Regions from separate parts of the Phytohabitans sp. LZ39 genome, predicted to be linked through region 2. Evidence: riboswitches for the same ligand, from Rfam matches in the RefSeq annotation. Region 2 holds a riboswitch; the other holds the start of a gene.

What was found. Region 2 has a riboswitch for ZMP and ZTP ahead of AC5L36_RS32050 (bifunctional 5,10-methylenetetrahydrofolate dehydrogenase/5,10-methenyltetrahydrofolate cyclohydrolase). Riboswitches for the same ligand answer to the same signal wherever they lie in the genome.
Region 1: another riboswitch for ZMP and ZTP. It lies ahead of glyA (serine hydroxymethyltransferase); the one in region 2 lies ahead of AC5L36_RS32050 (bifunctional 5,10-methylenetetrahydrofolate dehydrogenase/5,10-methenyltetrahydrofolate cyclohydrolase).

The regions. Positions count from the first base shown of each region.
Region 1 is NZ_JCADBM010000010.1:20,461-27,751, reverse strand. Features, by position in the region: gene AC5L36_RS20055 (carbohydrate ABC transporter permease) at 1-646, opposite strand, end outside; gene AC5L36_RS20050 (extracellular solute-binding protein) at 652-1,923, opposite strand; gene AC5L36_RS20045 (LacI family DNA-binding transcriptional regulator) at 2,145-3,164, shown strand; ZMP/ZTP riboswitch at 3,207-3,316, shown strand; gene glyA (serine hydroxymethyltransferase) at 3,342-4,607, shown strand; gene AC5L36_RS20035 (DinB family protein) at 4,668-5,138, opposite strand; gene AC5L36_RS20030 (homocysteine S-methyltransferase family protein) at 5,148-6,077, opposite strand; gene AC5L36_RS20025 (TetR/AcrR family transcriptional regulator) at 6,145-6,753, shown strand.
Region 2 is NZ_JCADBM010000020.1:44,858-52,148, reverse strand. Features, by position in the region: gene AC5L36_RS32085 (carbohydrate kinase family protein) at 1-231, shown strand, start outside; gene AC5L36_RS32080 (sulfurtransferase TusA family protein) at 237-458, opposite strand; gene AC5L36_RS32075 (cysteine desulfurase family protein) at 455-1,567, opposite strand; gene ctaC (aa3-type cytochrome oxidase subunit II) at 1,667-2,566, shown strand; gene AC5L36_RS32065 (cytochrome c oxidase subunit 4) at 2,577-2,999, shown strand; gene AC5L36_RS32060 (hypothetical protein) at 2,996-3,886, opposite strand; gene AC5L36_RS32055 (hypothetical protein) at 3,943-4,140, opposite strand; gene AC5L36_RS32050 (bifunctional 5,10-methylenetetrahydrofolate dehydrogenase/5,10-methenyltetrahydrofolate cyclohydrolase) at 4,305-5,177, opposite strand; ZMP/ZTP riboswitch at 5,191-5,273, opposite strand; gene qcrB (cytochrome bc1 complex cytochrome b subunit) at 5,336-6,961, opposite strand; gene qcrA (cytochrome bc1 complex Rieske iron-sulfur subunit) at 6,958-7,291, opposite strand, start outside.

The DNA.
Region 1 (7,291 bases), on a different contig from region 2:
TCGCGTTGAGCCCGGCCACGAAAATCACCATGCCGTAGCCGCAGCCGCCCCAGACCGCCATCAGCACCAGGATCGGGATCGTCCAGTGTGGTGTGGCGAGCCACTGCACTGGCTCCGCGCCGAACCAGCCGACCACCGTGTTGGCGAGCCCGAAGTCCTCACCGGAGAAGATCCACCGCCAGATCAGCGCGACCGCGATCGTGGAGGTGACGGCGGGCAGGAAGAACAGCGTGCGCATGATGCGGTCGCGCCAGCTCGTGCCGCGGAAGGCGACCGCCAGAGCCAGCGCCAGCCCGGTAGTGAGTGTCACGGCGGCGGCGACGTAGACGAACGAGTTGACGATCGCCTTGCGGAACCGGTCGTCCTCGAACCACAGCCGCTGGAAGTTGTCGAAGCCCACAAAGGACGGTGGCTTGACGCCGTTGTAGTTCGTGAACGCGAAGTACAGCGAGTTTGCCAGCGGCCACACCAGAAACCCGATGAACAGCACGGCGAACGGCAGCAGCATCAGGTATCCGGGTAGCGCCCGCCGCAGCCGCATGCGCCGCAGGGCGGGCGAGCGCTTCACCCGGCGTACCCGATCGGGACCTTTGGCCCCCGCGGCCGGCGCACCCGGCGCCGGCGCGGTGGTGGTCGGTGTGGCCACGGGCCCTACTTGAGGTTGTTGTTCATGATGGTCGCGGCCTCGGTGAGCGCCTTCTTCGGGTCGACGTTGTCGTTGACGACCGACTGGAGCTTCTTGGTCACCTCGGAGCCGCTGATCTCCCAGCCCTTGCAGTTGGGCGGGCCGCTGATGGTCTCCATCGTGGTCTTGAGCGTCTGCTTCACGTTGTCGGTGGCGTTGAGGCTGTCGACGAGCTCCGGCCGCGGCGAGAGCCACAGCTCACCGCCCTTGTTGAAGGTCTCCTTCTGGACCAGCTGGATGGCCTCGTCCGTGTACAGCCACTTGATGAAGTCGACCGCGGCCTTCGGGAACTTGGAGTAGGACATCACGCCGATGATCCGGCCGCCGACGAACGTGCCGGCGCCCGCGGGACCGGTCGGGAGAGCGGCGACCTGCCACTTGCCCTTGAGGCCCGGGTGTGCGGTGTCGATGCCGTTGACCACCCAGGAGCCGTCGATGGCCATGGCGACGTCGCCCTTGGCGAGGCCCGCGGCGGAGTCGTTGGCGGCCTTCGGCACGCCGAACTTCTTGTACTGCTCGGCCCACTTGGTGGTGGCGAGCACCGCCTGCTCGCTGTCGATGGTGGCCTTGGAGCAGTCGTCGGCGTAGAGGGAGCCGCCGGCCTGCTTGAGCCAGTTGAACCAGGGCAGCCACTCGAAGGTGCTCCAGTTTTCCACCAGCGGGGTCTTCACGCCGGCCGCCTTCAGCTTGGTGATCGCCGAGGTCAGCTCCTCCCACGTCTTCGGCGGGCCGCTCAGCCCGGCCTTCGTGAGCAGGTCGGGGCGGTAGTAGAGGAGGTAGAACGCGTTGTCCAGAGAAACGCCGTATACCGAGCCGTCCTGCGACGTGATCGACTTGAGCACCTCGGGCTGGGTCTTCGCCTTGATGTCGCCGATGTCCTCTTTGTTGAGGTCGATCATGCCGCCCAGCTCGCCGAACTCGATGCCCCACGACATGCCGCCGGAGATGATGTCCGGCCCGGTCTTGGAGGTGGCGGCGGTGAGCACCTTCGCGTGCCCGTCGTCCCAGGAGATCGCCTGCACCTTGATCGTGACGTTGGGGTGAGACTCCTTGTACTTGTCCGCGGCGACCTGGAGCGCCTGGGCGCCCTCGTCGGTGCCGGTGTTCCAGAACGTCAGGGTGGCGGGACCCTCGGCGTCCTGCGCCGGCTCGTCTCCGCCACCGGAGGAGGTGGTGCAGCCGGCGACCAGAGCGGTTATCGCGGCCGCGGCCGTGACGACCGCCAATCGCGTACGCATAAGTGCCTCCACATATGACTAGCGCCACATCATTGATGAGTGTTGACTGAACCGGTTGAGTAGGCACACGGTACGGCCGGCCTCAGACAGTGTCAATGGCGTGTTAACGCCTAGATCAACCTGTAATTTGAAGGTCACTTAACCGGACAAGCGTCCTGCGGCAGACCCGCTCTGACCTGGGCGCGCGGTAGCGTAGGACGGCTTGTGACTAAGGAGCGCCCGTGAAGCGACCCACCATCGCTGACATCGCGCGGCGTGCCGGAGTCTCCAAAGGCGCCGTGTCGTACGCCCTCAACGGGCAGCCAGGCGTCTCCGAGGCGACCCGGCAGCGCATCATCGCGATAGCTCAGGAGATCGGTTTCAACCCCAACAGCGCCGCCCGCGCGCTCTCCGGGGCCACCGCCAACGCGGTCGGCCTCGCCCTGTGCCGTCCGGCGCGCATCCTCGGCATCGAGCCGTTCTTCATGGAGCTGATCAGCGGCGTCGAGGCGGAGCTGTCGGCCCGGTCGTACGCGCTGACCCTCCAGGTCGTCGCCGACCCGGATGCCGAGATCGCGGTGTACCGGCGCTGGTGGGGCGAGCGGCGGGTGGACGGCGTGTTCGTCTGCGACCTGCGGGTCGACGACCGGCGCGTGCCCGTGCTGGAGGAGCTCCAGCTCCCCGCGGTCGTCATCGGCGGCCCCGGCCACACCGGCAGCCTGGCCAGCGTCTGGGCCGACGACGCCGCGGCGCTGGTGGAGACCATGGAGTACCTCGTGGCGCTCGGCCACCGTCGCATCGCGCGGGTCGGCGGCCTGCCGGGGCTGCTGCACACCGAGATCCGCAGGCAGGCGTTCCTCGACGCGGCCGAGCGGCTGGGGCTGGAGCAGTCGCTGACCGTGCCCTCGGACTACACCGGCGAGGAGGGCGCCCGCGCCACCCGCCGCTTCCTCAGCTCGGCCGGCCGACCCACGGCGATCATCTACGACAACGACGTGATGGCCATCGCGGGCCTGTCGGTGGCGCAGGAGATGGGCCTCGCGGTGCCCGGCGACCTGTCGATCGTGGCCTGGGACGACTCGGCCCTGTGCCAGCTCACCCACCCGCCGCTGACCGCGCTGGGCCGCGACATCCCGGCGTATGGCGCACACGCGGCCCGCCAGCTCCTGGCCGCGATCGAGGGCCGGCCGATCGGGGCGTACCAGGACGAGACCGCCCACCTCACGCCTCGGGGCAGCACGGCCGCACCCGCCAGCCGGTAGCCGGCGCCTTCACCACGCCTCGAGAGGTGTTCGCTAAGCTCATCGGGTACTCGCGACTGGCGCATCGAACCCTTTCCGACAGGGTTCGTTGAGGTGGAAGAGACCACCGGGGAGCGACCACGATCGCGGCACCGCGCGCCTGGGTGCCGGTCATCGTCGACATGCCAGGAGTTCGCCGTGCACGAGCCAGCAATCCCACACCTGACCGCCGCCGACCCTGAGCTCGCCCGCCTCGTCGAGGGTGAGGCCGAGCGCCAGCACGACAAGCTGCGCATGATCGCCTCGGAAAACTACGTCTCCGAAGCGGTGCTCGAGGCGAGCGGCACGGTCCTCACCAACAAGTACTCCGAGGGCTACGCCGGCAAGCGTTACTACGAGGGCCAGCAGTTCGTCGACCAGATCGAGACCCTCGCGATCGAGCGGGCCAAGGCGCTCTTCGGCGTCGACCACGCCAACGTCCAGCCGTACTCGGGCTCGCCCGCCAACCTCGCCGTGTACCTGGCGTTCCTCAGCCCGGGTGACACGGTCATGGGCATGTCGCTGCCGATGGGCGGCCACCTGACCCACGGCTGGTCGGTCTCCGCGACCGGCAAGTGGTTCAACTCGGTCAGCTACAACGTCTCCCGCGAGACCGGCCTGATCGACTTCGACGAGGTCCGCGACCTCGCCCGCCGCGAGCGCCCCAAGGTGATCTTCGCGGGTGGCACGGCCATCCCCCGGACGATCGACTTCGCCGCGTTCGCGGAGATCGCCCGCGAGGTCGGCGCGGTGCTCGCCGCCGACATCGCCCACATCGCCGGCCTCATCGCCGGCGGCGCCCACCCGACCCCGGTCGGCCACGCCGACGTCATCACCACCACGACCCACAAGACCCTGCGCGGCCCGCGCGGCGCCATGATCCTCACGACCGAGGAGCACGCCAAGGCCATCGACCGGGCCGTCTTCCCCGGCCTTCAGGGCGGCCCGCACAACCACACCACCGCCGGCATCGCGGTGGCACTCCGCGAAGCCGCCCAGCCGGCCTTCCGCGACTACGCCGCCCAGGTGGTCGCCAACGCCAAGGCCCTGGCCACGGCGCTGATCGAGCGCGGCTTCGACCTCATCTCCGGCGGCACCGACAACCACCTGATCCTCGCCGACCTGACCGGCAAGGGCATCGGCGGCAAGCCCGCGGCCAAGGCCCTCGACCGGGCGGGCATCGAGCTCAACTACAACACCGTTCCGTACGACACGCGCAAGCCCTTCGACCCGTCGGGCATCCGGCTGGGCACACCGGCGCTGACGACGCGCGGCCTGACCGAGGCACAGATGCCGCAGGTCGCCGCGTGGATGGACGAGGCCGTCACGGCCGCGGTGAAGGAAGACGACAGCGCACTCGACCGGATCGCGGGCGAGGTCCGCGACCTGCTCACGTCCTACCCCATGCCCGGCTACAAGGCCTGATCGCTCTTTCCAGACGCCATGGCCGCCGCCCGGCGGTCATGGCGTCTCCTCATGCCCTCTTCAGCCGCTCAGGTCGCCGACCGCGTTCGCGTAGTACAGCGACTCTTCCAGATGGAAGGCGATCTGCCGCGCGGACCAGGCGCCGCCCGGGCGGCGGTCGAGCTCGGCCTCTGTCAAGGCCCTCAGCCGCACGTCGAACACCTGCGCCAGCCGCGTGAGCCGGCTCCGCGCCTCGTCGAGATCCTCGGCGGTGAACATCGCCAGGTCGGCCGGCGTGGTCGACGCGGACGCGTGCCAGGCATCGGGGATGGGAGGCACGCCGGCACGCTGCGCCTCGATCTGCGCCAGGTGGTCGACGAGGTGGTCGGCGACGCGGCGGATGGCCTTGTGTGGCGTGTAGATCCGGTCGTCGACCGACCGCGGCTTGCCGTCCCACGCCGTCCACGTCTCGGCGAGGGCCAGCACCCGCGCGACCATCTCCGTCACCACAGCGGCCGGGTGCCGCTCGTCGACCCGCGGTTCGTCAGACATAGGCGCACCCTAGGCGGAGCCTCCGACATCACCCCACATCGCGGCTACGTGGCGCGCGTCGGTGCCGCAGCAGCCGCCGACGAGGGACAGGCTCGGCAGGCGGGGACGCAGCTCGTCCTGTGCGCGGGCCAGCTCCGCCGGGTCGCCCTCGTCCAGCTCCGTCGCGGCGTCGAGCTCCTCGTGGCTGCGGGTCGACGCGTTCGCGCGGAGTCCGGCGATGCGGGAACGCCAGTCGCCGCCGTCGGTCAGGCCCGGCCCGATGTGGGTGGGGTGAGCGCAGTTGACCATGAAATAGTCGGGCCCGCCCGCGGCGTCGACCTCGATGATGGCCGCGGACAGCGGCGTGCCGTCCGGGAGCCGCCCGTCGCGCTCCACCGTGAACGACACGGCCACCGGCAACCCGGCCGCCCGCGCGGCGCGGACGATGCCGATTGCCTCGCCGGTGCCGGTCAGCGTGAGGACGGTGATTAGATCGGCGCCCGCCTCGGCGAACGCCTCGATCTGTGGCGCGTGGTACGCGGCCGCGTCGTCCGGGTCGATCGCCTCGCCCGCGACGTAGCCGTCTCCGCGCGGCCCGAGGCATCCGCTGATCAGCAGCGGGTCGATGCCGGCCTCGTCGCGCAGTCTCTTGAGCATGGTCACCGATTCGCGGTTGGCGCGGCGAAGCTGGTCGGCCGAGTAGCCGAGCCGGTCGCCCCAGGCCTGGCTGGCCCGCCAGGTCGGCGTCTCCAGCTGGAGCCCGGCACCGGCCCGTCTGGCGATGTCGACGTACTCGCCGTAGTAGCGGGTGAGTAGCTCCCGCCCGCGGTCGTCGGCGACGAGCGGAAACGCGGCGAAGTCCGGCAGGTCGGCTCCGTGGTGGTAGATGAGGTCGGTTTCCAGGCCACCGTCGGTGACGATCGGATGCCCGGACATCTGCGGCAGTGCGGCGGCGGACATGGCTTCCCTCCGTAACAGACTAATCAGTCTGTTTCTAACAGACCAAGCGGTCTGGTACAACCGAGTTGTGCCAAGAGACGGGAACGCGACACGCGAGCGGATCCTCGGCGTCGCCGAGCGGCTCGTGACCGACCAGGGCTACAGCGCCACGTCGGTCGACCAGGTGATCGCCGAGGCGGGCAGCTCCAAAGGCGCCTTCTTCCACCACTTCAGCTCGAAGACCGACCTCGCGGTCCAGCTCGTGGCCCGTTACGTGGCGGCCGACCTGGCCCACCTCGACGCCGGCCTGGCCGCCACCGCGCACATCACGGACCCCGCCGCGCGGGTGGTGGCGTTCATCCGCCACTACGAGGACGGCGCCGACGAGCTCATGGCGGAGCAGAGCGGCTGCCTGTACGCCACGGTGCTGGCGGAGCGCGAGTTCACCGGCGGCGAGATCAACGACCAGGTCGCCAAGGCCACGCGCGTCTGGCGCGACGCCGTGGCCGACCTGCTACGTGCGGCGCTGGCCACCCGCCGACCCGACACAGACATCGACGTCGGCGCCCTTGCCGACCACCTCTACACCACGTTCGAGGGCGGCTTCATCCTGTGCCGCACCTACGCCGACCGCTCCGCGATGCGCGCCCAACTCCGCGTCTACCGTCAGCTCGTCGAGGCACTCCTGCGCATCTAAGGAGCTTCGAAGTAGGGGTCGCGCCGCGATGATCGTTAGCCCAAAATCCGCACTATCCTCGGCGTGTCACATAGCTGTAGGGCTAACGATCACGGCGGCGTCCAAATGCTGAGCACATTTCCGCGAATGGCGGGATGCCTGACCCAAGATTAGTTGATCATGGTGGTTTCGACAGCTCGACTTCGCATAAATGCCGCGTCACACATAACCATACGACCCATGCGAAACTTCGGGACACGTTCGCCGCCACCTTTAGACCGTTTGTCGCTTTCTCGTAGCGCTGCCACAGACGGCCCAAGTAGATCGACCAAGCGATCATGACCCCACCGCAGCCGGCCAACCCTCAAGCCGCGGCCAGCGTGCGAAGCCGAGCCCGTGCCGCAACCGCCCACCAAGACCGCAACAGGCCGACGACGAGCAAGACGGCCCCTCCGGAGCCCGAGGCCCCGCCGGAGGCGCGGTAACCGCAACCAACAGCGGACGGGTGAGGCCGCGGGAGCAACGGAGAGCGACCACGACGGACGTCGCGGTAGCCCAA
Region 2 (7,291 bases):
ACCGAAGACCCCACCGGCGTCGGCGACGGCTTCCGCGCCGGCTTCTTCTCCGCCCGCTCGTGGGGCCTGAGCCTGGAGCGCTCCGCGCAGGTCGGCTCGCTCGTCGCCGCGCTGGTGCTGGAGACGGTCGGCCCGCAGGAGTACGAAATCCGGTCCGACGCGTTCCTCAAGCGCCTCGCCGGCGCGTACGGCGACGAGGCGGCCGAGGAGGTCCGCCCGCACCTCCCCTGATCGGTTTACCGGGCGCGGCGCACGTCGAAGGCGGGAGAGCCGTCGACGGTCGTCGCGCCCACGTATTCCTGCCCGCGCATCCGGCACCAGGCCGGGATGTCGTTGGCCGCCGCGGGGTCGTCGGCGAGCACCCGTACGACCTCGCCCACCTCGACCTCGGGCAGGCGCCGGGCCAGCGCGATCACCGGCAGCGGGCACCGCTGGCCGAGGCAGTCCAGCACGATCACAGGCCCATCACCCCCGCCTCGGCGCGCAGGTCGGCCACGACGCCCGGCAACTCGGCCAGGAAGCGCTCCACCTCGGCCTCCGTGGTCTGCCGGTGCAGCGAGACGCGCACGTTGCCGTGCGACAGCACGCCCATCGCCTCCAGCACGTGACTGGGGCGCAACGTGGACGACGTGCACGACGAGCCCGACGACACCGCGAAGCCGCGCCGGTCGAGCGCGTGCAGCAGCGCCTCGCCGTCCACGTACAGGCAGGAGAACGTGACGAGGTGCGGCAGCCGCGCCACCGGGTCGCCGACCACCTCGACGTCCGGCACCGTCGCGGGCACTACGGCCCGGACGCGGTCGACCAGCGGACCCAGCCGCGCCGCCTCGGCCACGGCCTCCGCGGCCACCGCACGCAGGGCCGCCGCGGCGGCCACGATCGCGGGCAGGTCACGGCCGGTGTCCCGGCCACCATCCTCGGGGTACGGCGAGATCCAGCGCGTCCCCTTGCGCACCACCAGAAGCCCCACCCCGGCCGGGCCGCCCCACTTGCGCGCGCTCGCCGTCAGCAGAGACCACCCATCGGGTACCGGCACCCGGCCGACCGACTGGGCCGCGTCCACATAGAGGGGTACACCGTGTGCGGCGCACGCCTCGGCCGCCTCGGCCACCGGCTGGACCGTGCCCACCTCGTGGCTGGCGCTGATCAGCGCGGCGAGGGCGACACCGTCACCGCCCACCGCCCTCCGCCACGCGGCCAGGTCGAGGTGGCCGAGCCGGTCGACCGGCACGCTCACCCCGTCGTCACCCGCCGCGTGGAGCACGGCGGAATGCTCGATCGCCGAGTGCACAAGGGTGCTACCGATCCGGCGCCGCCCTCTCCGGGCACCCTCGATCGCCAACCACACCGCGGCGGTGCCGCCGGGGGTGAAGGCGATCTCGTCCGGCCGTACCCCCAGAATCTCGGCGGTCGCGGACCGCGCCGCGTCGAGAAGCTGGCGTGCCCGGCGGGCCTGCGTATAAAGCTTTCCGGGATCGGCCCAGCCGTCGTCGAGGGCGGCGAGCAGCGCCTGGCGCGCGACCGGGTGGAGCGGCGCGCCCGAGGCGGCGTCGAAGAACGCCTGCATGAGTGCGACGCTACCTACCCCCACGACGTGTAGTAGATGCATGGTCGAGTAATGTGCCGGTTGCTTGCTACGGCACTGCTAGGGAGGCAGGACCAGGTGATCGCAAGGGGTGCGCGCGGCCGGGTTGGCCGGCTCGCCGGGCTCGGCGCCGGCGCTCTGGCACTGGTGACCCTGCTGGGGGGCTGTGACGTCGGGTCGGCGTTCAGTGGCTTCGGCTGGCCGGAAGAAGGCATCACACCGCAGGCCAACCGCATGTACGACCTGTGGATCGGCTCGACCATCGCGGCCCTCGCGGTCGGCGCGCTGGTGTGGGGCCTGATCTTCTGGTGCGTGGTGCGCTACCGCAAGCGCGGCGCCGAGCTGCCGGTGCAGACCCGCTACAACATGCCGATGGAGTTCCTCTACACGATCGCCCCGATCCTGGTCGTGTGCGTGCTGTTCTACTACACGGCGGTCGTCCAGACGGATGTCGACAAGACCGGCCGGTACGACGACCCGGTGGTGGTCGAGGTCGTCGCCTTCAAGTGGAACTGGCAGTTCAACTACCGCGACGGCGAGGGTGAAGACGCCAACACCGTCGCCTCCACGCTCGGCTCCAGCGACGTGATCCCGGTGCTCGTGCTCCCCACCGGCCAGCCGATCCGCTTCGAGGAGACCAGCAAGGACGTCATCCACTCGTTCTGGGTGCCCGAGCTGCTCTTCAAGCGCGACGTCTTCCCCGGCAACGTGCGCAACGTCTTCGAGGTCGCGAGCATCGACCAGGAGGGCGCGTACGTGGGGCGGTGTGCCGAGCTGTGCGGCACCTACCACTCGATGATGAACTTCGAGCTGCGCGTGGTCTCGCCGGACGAGTACGAGCGGTTCCTCCAGGCCAAGCGGGATGGCGCCACGACGCAGGAGGCGTTGACCTCGATCGGTGAGGAGCCGCTGGCGACCACCACCGAGCCGTTCGAAACGAAGCGCAACGTCTCGAACTTCAATCCGTCCGGCGGAGAATGAGGACAGCGCGATGAAGACCGAGTACAAGATCTTCGCCGTCGTGTCGGTGTTCCTCTACGTCGCCTGCGCCGTCTACGCGTGGTGGACCTGGTACGACATCGGCCTCGACTGGGTGGGCACGATCGCGCTGCTGCTCTCCGCCCTGCTGACGACGATGTGCGGTGGCTTCTTCTGGTTCGTGTCCCGCCGCATCGACCCCCGGCCGGAAGACCGGTCGGACGCCGAGATCGCCGAGGGCGCGGGCGAGATCGGATTCTTCAGCCCGGGCAGTTACTGGCCCTTCGGCCTCGCGCTCGCCGCGACGGTGGCCGGCCTCGGCCTGGTGTTCTGGATGGTCTGGCTGCTGGTGGCCGGCATGATCGCGGTCACCGCCGCGACGTGCGGCCTGCTGTTCGAGTACTACACCGGCACCCGCCGCACCGCCGAGCACTAGGCGACCTCAGGCCCGAGGATGGTGGCCAGCCGCTCGGTGGCCACGCAGGAGACCAGGCAGCGCTCCTTGGCGTTGCCCATCAGCTGCGCGGTCCAGGTCGTGAAGCCGCCGTCGCCGATCTCGTCACCGTCTCCGGCCGCGATGCGGACGGCCCCGTCGACGTAGTAGCCGCGGCCGTGCTGCCGGTCGGGCTGTTCGACGATGTGCACGGCGGGTGCCACGGTGTCGTCGATCCGGTCGCGGAGCACCGGGCTGTCGAAGACGGTGTACATGAGCCGCGGCCTGGCCTCCGCGGGCAGGACGCTCTGCCAGTAGCTCAGGTGGCGGACCAGCAGCCGCGCCTCGGTAGCGCCGGAGCCGGTGTCGCGGGCGCTGGAGACCAGCGTGAAGAGGCGGAAATGCGATCCGAACCCCGCCGGGAAGCGTTGCGCCCGCAGCATGCGGTGGCACGCGGCGAGGTGCACCTCGCCGCCGGCGGGCTGGCGCAGTCGCCGGTCGGCGGCCTCGATGGCGAGCGCGTTGGTGGAGTCGCTGACCACCTCGGCGCTCCGCACGGTGGAGACGATCCGGTCCTGGCTTTGCGGCGTGACCGCCGAACACGTGCCAAGCGGCACGACCGGCGACAGCTCCACGCCCTCGAAGTCGGCGGGCAGCCGCCGCCACATCCGGGCTTCCAGGGCGGCAAGCGCGCGGGGGTCGCTGGGGGCGGGGCGGACGAAGCGGTCTTCGCGCCAGCGGCGCAGCAGGTCTGGCGGGCGTACCCGGGAGGCGCGCATCCGGGCCACCGAGAGCAGCAAGGTCTGGAGGTCGGAGGCCGGCAGCGCGGCCAGCGAATCGCGGGTGCCGTCGGGGAGCCGCCCCCAGACCCGCCGCTCAGCGTCGTTCACAAGGGCCACGGTGGCCCAGGAGCGTGCGCGGGTCTACCGATATAGCGTGCGGCGCTCTAGGCCGCTCTGCGCTGCTGTGGGGCGATCGCGGTGCCCCGGCCGCGCAGCCAGACCCGCAGGGTGAAGGGCGCGACCACCACGGCGGTGCCGCAGCCGGTGCAGACCAGCTCGGGAAACTCGTCGGCGCCGTCGTCTTCGGCGGACACGGGCAGTGCCTCGAACGGCATCTCGGCCTGACAGGTAGCACAGTGCATCTCTCGCACGGGTCTCTCCTCTGCTACGGCCGTCTGGTTGTGGCGGCAGCGTCGTTTGTCACCACTGAGCCCAATGGTTCGCTCGCGAGCTCGCTCACTGGAAGCGGGAACTACCCGGTTGTAGTTCTTCAACGTGCCACGGCGAGGACCCGAAGTGGGGGAGGCTAGCCGGCGTGTCGGCCATCTGTTCGAACGGCGGCGGCGCGCACCGCGTTGCGGAAGAGCATCGCCACCGTCGTGGGCCCGACCCCGCCCACCCGAGGGGTGATCGCGCCGGCGACCTCCGCACACGCCTCGTCCACGTCCGGCAGGAGCCGCCGCCCCTCGTACCGCACGCCGGCACCGACCACCACCGCCCCCGGCCGGACGTGCTCCGGCCGGATGATGCCCGGCACGCCGGCGGCCGCGACAAGGATGTCCGCCCGCCGCGTGTACCGGTCCCAGTCGGGCACGCCGGTGTGCACCACGGTCACCGCCGCGTTGGCTGTCGGCCGCTTCTGCGCGAGCAGCATCGCCAGCGGCCGCCCGAGCGTCGCGCCCCGGCCGAGGATCACGACCTCGCGCCCCGCCACCGGTATCTCGTAGTGCGCCAGCAGCGCCTCGATCCCCGCGGGCGTGCACGGCAGCGGGCCGGGCAGGCCGACCGCGAGCCGACCCATGTTGAGCGGGTGCATGCCGTCGACGTCCTTGTCCGGGTCGATGCGCTGAAGCGCCGCGTCGTAGTCCATGTGGGCCGGGACGGGGTACTGCACGAGCAGCCCGTGCACGGCCGGGTCCGCGTTGAAGCGCCCGATGGCCTGCTCCAGGTCGGCCTGGGTGGCGGTGGCCGGCAGGTGCTCGTGCGGCGACGCGAAGCCGAGCTCGGCGGCCTGGCGCTGCTTGATGCGGATGTAGCCGGCGCTGGCCTCGTCGTCGCCGACAAGGATGGTGGCCAGGCTGGGCGTGACACCGCGGGCGCGGAGGTCGGCGGCCGCGGCGGCGGTCTCGGCGAGGACGGCTTCGGCTACGGGTGCGCCGGGCAACAGTCGGGCGGACATGCGCGCTCCTCGGCGCGGGCACCCAGGCGGTCGGCGCCCGCGACGCAGGCTCCCCGATGGTGAGACCCATCCCAGTGCCGCCAGTCGCACGTGGGTCCATCATGCCAAAAGGCCGCGGCCCGCTGACGCGGACCGCGGCCTCCCGGGAAGTACGGCGATTACTTGGTGATCTCTTCGCGGTCCGTGGACGGCGCGGCCGTGACCGGCGGGTGGCCGGGGGAGACCGGCGCCTCGGCCGGCTTTTCGATCGGGAAGAAGAAGCCGCGGATGGCCGGGCCGAGCGCGCCCAGCCGGTTCATCTTCTTCGGGACCACCCAGCCGGCGTACTCGAGGCTGCCGTGCCCGTGCTCGTCGACCGGCGCGAGCGGCTGGTGCACCTCGATGAACCGGCCGTCCGGCAGCCGCCGGATGATGCCCGTCTCCACGCCGTGTGCCAGCACCTCGCGGTCGTGCTGCTGGAGGCCCAGGCAGATCCGGTAGGTGACGTAGTAGGCGATCGGCGGTGCGAGCAGCAGCAGGATGCGGCCGGCCCAGGTCATCGCGTTGAGGCTGATGTGGAACTTGTCGGCGATCACGTCGTTGCCGCCGGAGAGCGTCAGGACCACCCAGAACGCGATCGCCATCGCGCCGAGCGCGGTGCGGGCGGGCACGTCGCGGGGGCGCTGGAGCAGGTTGTGCGCCCGGTAGTCCTTGGTCAGCCTGGCCTCGATGAACGGATAGGCCAGCGGCAGCATCGTCAAGATGCCAGGCAACACCACCGTGGGCCAGAAGATCGGCGGGATGGTGTAGCCGTCACCCCAGCCCCAGAGGTCGAAACGTATCTCCCAGGCCGGGAAGAGCCGCGTCGAGCCGTCCAGGAACATCACGTACCAGTCGGGCTGGCTGGCCGCCGAGACCGTGTACGCCTCGTACGGGCCGAAGAGCCAGATCGGGTTGATCTGGAACAGACCGCCCATCAGCGCGATGACGCCGAAGACGATCATGAAGAAGCCGCCCTGCTTGATCGTGTACCGCGGCACGAAGCGCTCGCCGACCACGTTGTGCTCGGTGCGGCCGGGGCCGGGCCACTGGGTGTGCTTCTGCTTGAAGACGAGGCCCAGGTGGACGCTGATCAACGCGAGCAGCGCACCCGGGATGAGCAGCACGTGCGCGATGTAGAAACGGCCCATGATCACGTGGCCGGGGAACTCGCCGTCGAAGATCGACGTGGTCACCCACGAGCCGATCACCGGGATCGACAGCATGATCGCCGAGGCGATCCGCAGGCCGGTGCCGGAAAGCGCGTCGTCCGGGAGCGAGTAGCCGGTGAAGCCGGCCAGGAAGCCGATCCAGAAGAGCAGCGAGCCGATGATCCAGTTCGTCTCACGCGGCTTGCGGAACGCGCCGGTGAAGAAGATCCGGAACATGTGCACCACGATCGCCGACATGAACGTCAGCGCGGCCCAGTGGTGCATCTGCCGCATGATCAGGCCGCCGCGCACGTCGAACGAGAGGTTGAGGCTCGACGCGTACGCCTGCGACATGTGGACGCCGCGCAGCGGCGCGTAGCTGCCGTCGTACGTCGTCGTGCTCAGCGACGGGTCGTAGAAGAACGTCAGGAACGTGCCGGTCAGCAGCAGGACGATGAACGAGAACAGCGCGATCTCGCCCAGCAGGAACGACCAGTGGTCTGGGAAGACCTTGTTGAGGATGTTGCGCAGCGGTGTGGCCGCCTGGAACCGATCGTCCAGCCCACCGGCCACCTTGGCGGGCACCGCGCTGACGTCTACCTTCCGGCGCTTCATGGCCGCTCCCAAAATGCTGGCCCAACAGCCACCTTGTAGTCGGACGTTGCCACGAAGAACCCTTCCTCGTCTACCTCGATGGGCAGCTGAGGCAGGCTACGCGTGGCCGGCCCGAAGATCGGTCGGGCGTTGTCGGTGATCAGGAACTGCGACTGGTGACACGGGCAGAGCAGGCGGTTGGTCTCCTGCTCGTACAGGCTGGCCGGGCAGCCGGCGTGGGTGCAGATCTTCGAGTACGCCACGAAGTTTTGCCACTGGGCGCCCTCGTTGACCGGCTTGGCGGTGCTCGCCGCCTTCGCCGCGTCGTCCTCCCGCAGGTGGATCAGCAGG